2 regions of the Kineococcus terrestris genome follow, and region 1 is predicted to be linked to the other one. Evidence: riboswitches for the same ligand, from Rfam matches in the RefSeq annotation. Region 1 holds a riboswitch; the other holds the start of a gene.

Region 1 (3,400 bases):
GGCGTTGGTGACGGCCTCCCCGGCGGCCAGCGCGAGCAGCCGCCGGTCCCGCGAGCCGGCCCCGGCCGCCGCCAGCCAGGCCGCCACCTCCCGCCGCAGCCGGCGCACGGACGACGGCACCGCCGGCCCGCCGCACCGCAGCGGGGCCACGGGCGGGCGGGGGCGCACCGCGAGCACCGTCGCGTCGTCCTGGACCGCGCCGTCGAGCAGGGCGGTGACCACGTCGTCGACGACGGCACCGGCCGCGCGCCCGGGCGGGGCGGCCGCGCGCGCGGCGGCGGCCGCCAGGGCCTCCAGGCGCTGCGGCAGGGGCGTGCCGCGCCGCTCGACGAGCCCGTCGGTGTGCAGCAGGAGCAGCTCGCCGGGCGCCAGCCGGTCCACGGCCGTGGGCGGCAGCGCGCCGGGGGCCGTCAGCGAGGACGTCAGCGGCCCGGCGCCGCCCGCGGGCAGCCGCCGGACCCCGCCCGGGCCGGCCACCAGCGGCGGCGGGTGGCCCAGCACGGCGTGCTCCACCTCGCCCGTGGCCGGGTCGAGGACCGCCGCGCACACCGTGGCCGCCGACGCGCCCGGCACCCGGGCGGCGGTGCGCGCGAGCGCGGCCAGCGCGACCGGCAGCGCGTCGCCGTCGGCCAGCCGCTGCTCCAGCACGGCGCGCAGCTGCCCCATGACGGCCGAGGCGGTCACCCCGTGCCCGACGACGTCGCCCACGACGAGCGCCAGCCGCCCGTCCGGCCGCACGAGGGCGCTGAACCAGTCCCCGCCCGCGCGGGCCCCGTCCCCGCCGGCGACGAGGTAGCGGGCGGCCGTCTCCGCGCGCGGCAGCACCGGCAGGCTCCCGGGCAGCAGCGCCCGCTGCAGCTGCCGGGCCACCTCGCGGGCGCGCGCGCAACGCTCGCGGACGGCGCGCTCCTCGCGCTCGCGCACCAGGCACAGGTAGGCGCGCGGCACGACGTCGGCGAGCAGGTCCAGCTCGTCCTCGCGCCAGCGCCGCCCGGCCGCGGCCCGCACCCGCAGCAGGAACACCCACCGCCCGCCCGTGACGAACGGCACGAGGACGTCGCCGCCCTCGACGAGCACCCGCCCCGCGCGCAGCCGCGCGGCGGGGCCGGGCCCGGGCGGGTCGTCGCCGGTCGCGCCGCCGGGCTCGTCGGCCACCACCTCCAGCACCGGCCCGGCCGCGCCGCCGCCGGGCTCCACCGCCCACGCGGTGACGCGGTCGGCGCCGGTGTGCGCGGCGACGCGGCGCGCGATGCCGCGCAGGGCCGCCAGCCCGAACTCCTCGCGCGCGAAGTCCTCCCCGACGGCCGCGAGGACGGCCGCGGCCTCCTCGCGGCGGCGGTGGTCGGTCACGTCGGGGTTGGCGCCCGTCAGGCCGAGGAAGTCGCCGTCGGCGGAGAAGCGGGGGGCCGCCTGCGTCTCGACCCAGCGCCACTGCCCGTCGGCGCGGCGCACCCGCACCTGCGCGCGGAACCCGCGCCGCTGCGCCGTGGCCTCGTCGAACTCCCGCAGGTAGGCGTCCGCGTCGTCGGGGTGGCAGATCGAGCGCCACGACGTCCCGGCCATCCGCTCCGGCGTGGTGCCGAAGAACTCCAGGCAGGCGCGGTTGACGAACGTGCAGCGCCCGGCCGCGTCGGTCGTCCAGATCGTCAGGTCGACGCTGTCGGCGGTGGCGCGGAACAGGGCGAGGGCCTCCTCGGCGCCGAGATCGCCCCCGCTGTGCACGGCGCGAGCCTCCCGCCGCGCCCGCGCCGCCGCAACAGCCCCGCCGCGACAGCCCGCCGTGACGCGCCGTGACGAGCGCCGCGCGTTGCGCGCTCCCGCGGCGATGGCCTAGCGTTCCCGGCGGCCATCCAGAGCGACCGAGAGACCTGGCTCGTCGACGTCGCAGCAACCACCCGCGAGGGACGGTGCTACCGCCAGGACCGATGGGAGACACCTGCTGTGAGCACCGCCCCCGCGCCCTCGCGCGCCCTGCCCGCCCCCGACGTCGCGCGCCGCCGCGCGGCCCTCGGCTCCTTCGTCGGCACCACGATCGAGTGGTACGACTACTACCTCTACGGCACGGCGGCCGCCCTCGTCCTGGGCCCGCTGTTCTTCCCGCAGTCCAGCACCGCGGCCGGCACGGTCGCGGCCTTCGCCACCTACGCGGTGGGCTTCGTGGCCCGCCCGCTGGGCGGCGCGGTCGCCGGCCACCTGGGCGACCGGGTGGGCCGCAAGGTCGTCCTCGTGGCGGCGCTGCTGCTCATGGGCGTGTCCACCACGCTCATCGGCCTGCTGCCCACCTACGCGCAGATCGGCGTGTGGGCGCCGGTGCTGCTGACCACGGCCCGGCTGCTGCAGGGCTTCTCCGCGGGCGGGGAGTGGGGCGGCGCGGTCCTGCTGTCCGTGGAGCACGCCCCGCCGGGCCGGCGCGGCCTGTACGGCGCCGTGCCGCAGATGGGCTCGGCGGCCGGCATGGTGCTGGCCAGCGGCGGCTTCTGGCTGACGCGCACGCTGCTGGACGACGAGCAGTTCTTCTCCTGGGGCTGGCGGGTGCCGTTCCTGGTCAGCGCCGTCCTCGTCGTCGTCGGCCTGCTCATCCGGCTGAAGGTCACCGAGTCGCCCGCGTTCCGCGCGGTGCGCGAGGCCGGGGAGGTCGCCCGCCAGCCGGTCGTGGAGGTGCTGCGCCGCAACCCGCGCGGCGTCCTGCTGACGACGGGCATGCGGCTGGGCCAGAACGGCGGCTACGTCCTCTACACGGTGTTCGCGCTGAACTACCTGACCAACCAGGTGCGCGAGGACGGCGCGGACGTCGGCCTGCTCGCGGTCCTCGTCGCCTCCGTCGTCAGCCTGGCCGCGACCCCGCTGTGGGGCCGGCTGTCGGACCGGGTGGGCCGCAAGCCGGTGTACCTGTTCGGCGCCGTGCTGACCGCGGTGTTCACCGTCCCGGCGTTCTGGCTGTTCGACACCGGGGCGGGCCTGCTCATCGGCGCGGCCGTCGTCGTGGCCGTCAACCTCGGCCACGACAGCATGTACGGCTCGCAGGGCGCGTTCTTCGCCGAGCAGTTCGACGAGCGCACCCGCTACAGCGGCGCCTCGCTGGGCTACTCGATCGGCGCGGTCCTCGGCGGCGGGCTGACCCCGCTGATCGCCGCCGCGCTGCTGGCCGCCGGCGGCGGGTCGCCGTGGCTGGTCGCCGGGTACCTGAGCCTGCTGGCGGTGCTGACGGCCGTCTCGGCGGCCGCCGCCCGCGAGACCGCGTTCGCGCCGCTGGCCGGGAGCGAGCGGTGAGCAGCACCCCCGCCGGGCGCGGCCCGCTGCGCCTGAACGCCTTCGCGATGGCCTGCGTCGGCCACCAGGCCGCCGGGCTGTGGGCGCGGCCGGAGGACCGCAGCGCCGACTACCGCACGCTGGAGCACTG
Region 2 (3,400 bases), on a different contig from region 1:
CCATGCTCGTCACCTACGGGATCGGCTCGCTGCTCGGCACGGCTCTCTGAGGCCGCCGGCCCCGACCGGCACCGCTCTACTGCGCAATCTGCCGCTGCACGGGTCCGCCGGTGAACGATCTGCCCGTCCGGAGCAGTCCCGCTTGCGCACCGGCGTCCGGCGTCGCGACGCTGCGCGGGTGACGACGACCGGACCGGCCGCGACCCGGCCACCCGCCGCGGCAGCGCCGCTGCCCCACTCGCGCGCCGAGGACGTGGCCGGCCTGCTCGTCGGGACGTTCCTGGCCTCCCTGGGCCTGCACCTGCTGCACGCGGCCTCGGCCGTCACCGGCGGCACCGCGGGGCTCGCCCTGCTCCTCGGCTACGCGGCCGGGCTGCCCTTCGGGGTCCTGTTCCCGCTGGTGAACCTGCCGTTCGTCGTGCTGGCCGTGCGGGTCAAGGGCTGGGCGTTCACGCTGCGCTCGGCGCTCGCGGTGGCGGCGGTGTCCCTGCTCAGCCCCCTGCAGGCGGCCTGCCTGCCGGACCTGCGGATCGACCCCGTCTACGCGGTGCTCGCCGGCAACCTCGTGGCCGGCACCGGCCTGCTCGTGCTGTTCCGCCACCGCGCCAGCCTCGGCGGGTTCGGCGTCCTGGCGCTGGTGCTGCAGGAACGGCTCGGCTGGCGGGCCGGCTACGTGCAGATGGTGCTCGACGTCGCCGTGGTCACCGCGTCCGTCGCGGTCGTCGGCCCGGCGGTGGCCGCGCTGTCGGCCGCGGGCGCGGTCGTGCTCAACCTCGTGCTGGCGATGAACCACCGCCCCGGCCGCTACACCGGGAGCTGACCCGGCCGGTGCCCGCGGGAGCGCCCTCAGCCGGGCAGGCCCGCCCGCAGCGCCCACGCGCGGGTCGCGGCCACGTCCAGGCGCAGCTGCTCCACGAGCTCGCTGGAGCCGGCGTAGCGGCGCTGAGGGCGCAGCCGCTCGTGCAGGCGCACCAGCACGGTGCGCTCGTACAGGTCGCCGTCGAAGTCGAGCAGGTGCGCCTCCAGCAGCCGCTGCCCGTCCTTGCCGTAGTACGTGGGGCGGTGGCCCACCGACACGGCGGCCACGTGCACCGGCCCGCCGGCGGCCGGGTCCACCTGCACCGTGCCGGCCCACACGCCGTCGCGCAGCCCGTGCTCGGGCACCGCGACGTTCGCCGTCGGGAAGCCCAGCAGCCGCCCGCGCTCGTCGCCGTGCTCGACCACGCCCTCCACGTGCAGCAGGGCCGGCGCGTCGCGCAGGCGGTGCTGCGCGGGCACGCGGGTGGTCAGGGCGCTGGGGCGTTCGGGCACGAGGACCTGCTTCCGGGCCGGGCTCCGCGGAGCCGCGCTTGCCGGGCGCCCACCGCCCGGCCGGGTCGTCACCTGGAGCACCCCACCGCGGTGGAGGGTTGCCGGGCAGCCAGCCAGGGCTTCACGCTGCCGCTCTTGACCTGCGGTCACGGTAGGAAGGGGTCCTGGACGTGTCAACAGCAGCGCGGGGGGACCGATGACCGGGACGACGACGACCGGCGGCGCGGGTGGTGGTGCGGGCGGCGCGGCGTGGCAGGTGCCCGCCGGGCTGGTGGAAGGGCTGCTGGGCGCCCTGCCGCCCGCGCGCCGCGAGGTGTTCGCGCTGCGGGTGGAGCGCTGGTGGGAGGACCTGCGCAGCGGCCTGGCCGGCCTGCACGCCCCCGACGTCGCCGACGACCTGGCGGCCCGGCTGCTGCGCCTGGCCGCCGGGGCGTGCGCCCGCCGGCCCGACGACCTGCACCGCCTGGACCAGGCCCGCACCCTGCGCCCCGACTGGTTCCAGTCCCCGCGCGCCGTCGGCTACGCCGCCTACACCGAGCGGTTCGCGGGCACCCTGGCCGGCGTCGCCGGCCGGCTGGACCACCTCGGCGAGCTCGGCGTCACCTACCTGCACCTCATGCCGCTGCTGCGCCCGCGCGAGGGCGACAGCGACGGCGGCTACGCCGTGGCCGACTACCGCGCCGTGCGCGAGGACCTCGGCGACGTGGAGGACCTGCGCGCGCTGGCGAGCGCCCTGCGCGCGCGCGGCACCAGCCTCGTGCTGGACCTCGTGCTCAACCACGTCGCCCGCGAGCACGCGTGGGCCCGCGCGGCCCGCGCCGGCGACGAGCGCTACCGCCGCTACTTCCACGTGTTCGCCGACCGGGAGCTGCCCGACGCCTACGAGCGCACCCTGCCGGAGGTGTTCCCCGACTTCGCCCCCGGGAACTTCACCTTCGACGAGGAGCTCGGCGGCTGGGTGTGGACGACGTTCAACTCCTTCCAGTGGGACCTGGACTGGTCGAACCCCGAGGTCCTCGCCGAGTTCGCGGAGGTCGTGCTGTTCCTGGCCGAGCTCGGGGTGGAGGTGCTGCGCCTGGACGCGGTGGCGTTCCTGTGGAAGCGGATGGGCACGAACTGCCAGAACCAGCCCGAGGTGCACTCGGTGGTGCAGGTGCTGCGCGCGCTGACCCGGATCGCCTGCCCCGCGGTGCTGCTGAAGGCGGAGGCGATCGTCGCGCCCGACGACCTGGTGCACTACCTCGGCCGGGGCCGCCACCACGGCCGCGTCAGCGACCTGGCGTACCACAACACCCTCATGGTGCAGGTGTGGTCGTCGCTGGCGGCGCAGGACGTGCGGCTGGCCGCGCAGGCGCTGCGGGCGCTGCCCACCGTGCCGACGACGACCGCGTGGATCACCTACGCGCGCTGCCACGACGACATCGGCTGGGCCGTCTCCGACGCCGACGCCGCGGCCGTCGGCCTCGACGGGCACGCCCACCGCTCGTTCCTGTCCGACTGGTACTCCGGCGCCTTCGAGGGCTCCACCGCGCGGGGCCTGGTGTTCCAGGAGAACCCGGCGACGGGGGACCGGCGCATCAGCGGCACGTGCGCGGACCTCGTCGGGCTGACCGCGGCGCGCGAGGCGCTGGCCGCCGGGACGGGGGACCCGCGGGCGCGCGCCGGGCTGGAGGCCGAGGTGGACGCCGCGCTGGCCCGGCACCTGCTGGCCCACGCCGTCGTCTTCGCCTGGGGCGGCATCCCCGTCGTCTGGTCCGGGGACGAGGTCGCCGCGCCCGGCGACCCGGACTGGGCCGCCGACCCGGCGCACGCCGCCGACAACCGGTGGGCGCACCGGCCGCGGCTGGACGAGCGGGACCTGGCCGCCGCCCGGGACCCCGCGTCGGTGCCGGGGCGGGCGCTGGCCGGGCTGCGGCACCTGGCGCGCACGCGCGCTGGCCTGCCGCACCTGCACGCCAGCGTCGCGGCGGACGTGCTGGAGCCGTCCGACCCCGGGGTGCTGGCGTTCGTGCGCCGGCACCCGCTGGGGGAGCTGCTGTGCCTGTTCAACGTCACCGGTTCCTGGCGCCCCTTCCCCGGGCACCGCGTC

Evidence for each region. A riboswitch is a leader RNA that binds a small molecule or an ion and turns the genes downstream of it on or off. The one in region 1 is predicted to bind S-adenosylmethionine.
Region 2: it holds a riboswitch for S-adenosylmethionine, as region 1 does, so the genes downstream of both, AB8M62_RS12755 (riboflavin kinase) here and AB8M62_RS09085 (MFS transporter) in region 1, are expected to answer to the same signal.

What each region holds. Positions count from the first base shown of each region.
Region 1 covers NZ_JBEUEI010000012.1:19,994-23,393, reverse strand. Annotated here, with positions in the region: gene AB8M62_RS09090 (SpoIIE family protein phosphatase) at 1-1,722, opposite strand, end outside; SAM riboswitch class I at 1,844-1,932, shown strand; gene AB8M62_RS09085 (MFS transporter) at 1,942-3,270, shown strand; gene AB8M62_RS09080 (LLM class flavin-dependent oxidoreductase) at 3,267-3,400, shown strand, end outside.
Region 2 covers NZ_JBEUEI010000019.1:24,188-27,587, forward strand. Annotated here, with positions in the region: gene AB8M62_RS12745 (VIT1/CCC1 transporter family protein) at 1-50, shown strand, start outside; gene AB8M62_RS12750 (YitT family protein) at 179-820, shown strand; gene AB8M62_RS12755 (riboflavin kinase) at 847-1,311, opposite strand; SAM riboswitch class IV at 1,341-1,452, opposite strand; gene AB8M62_RS12760 (alpha-amylase family glycosyl hydrolase) at 1,508-3,400, shown strand, end outside.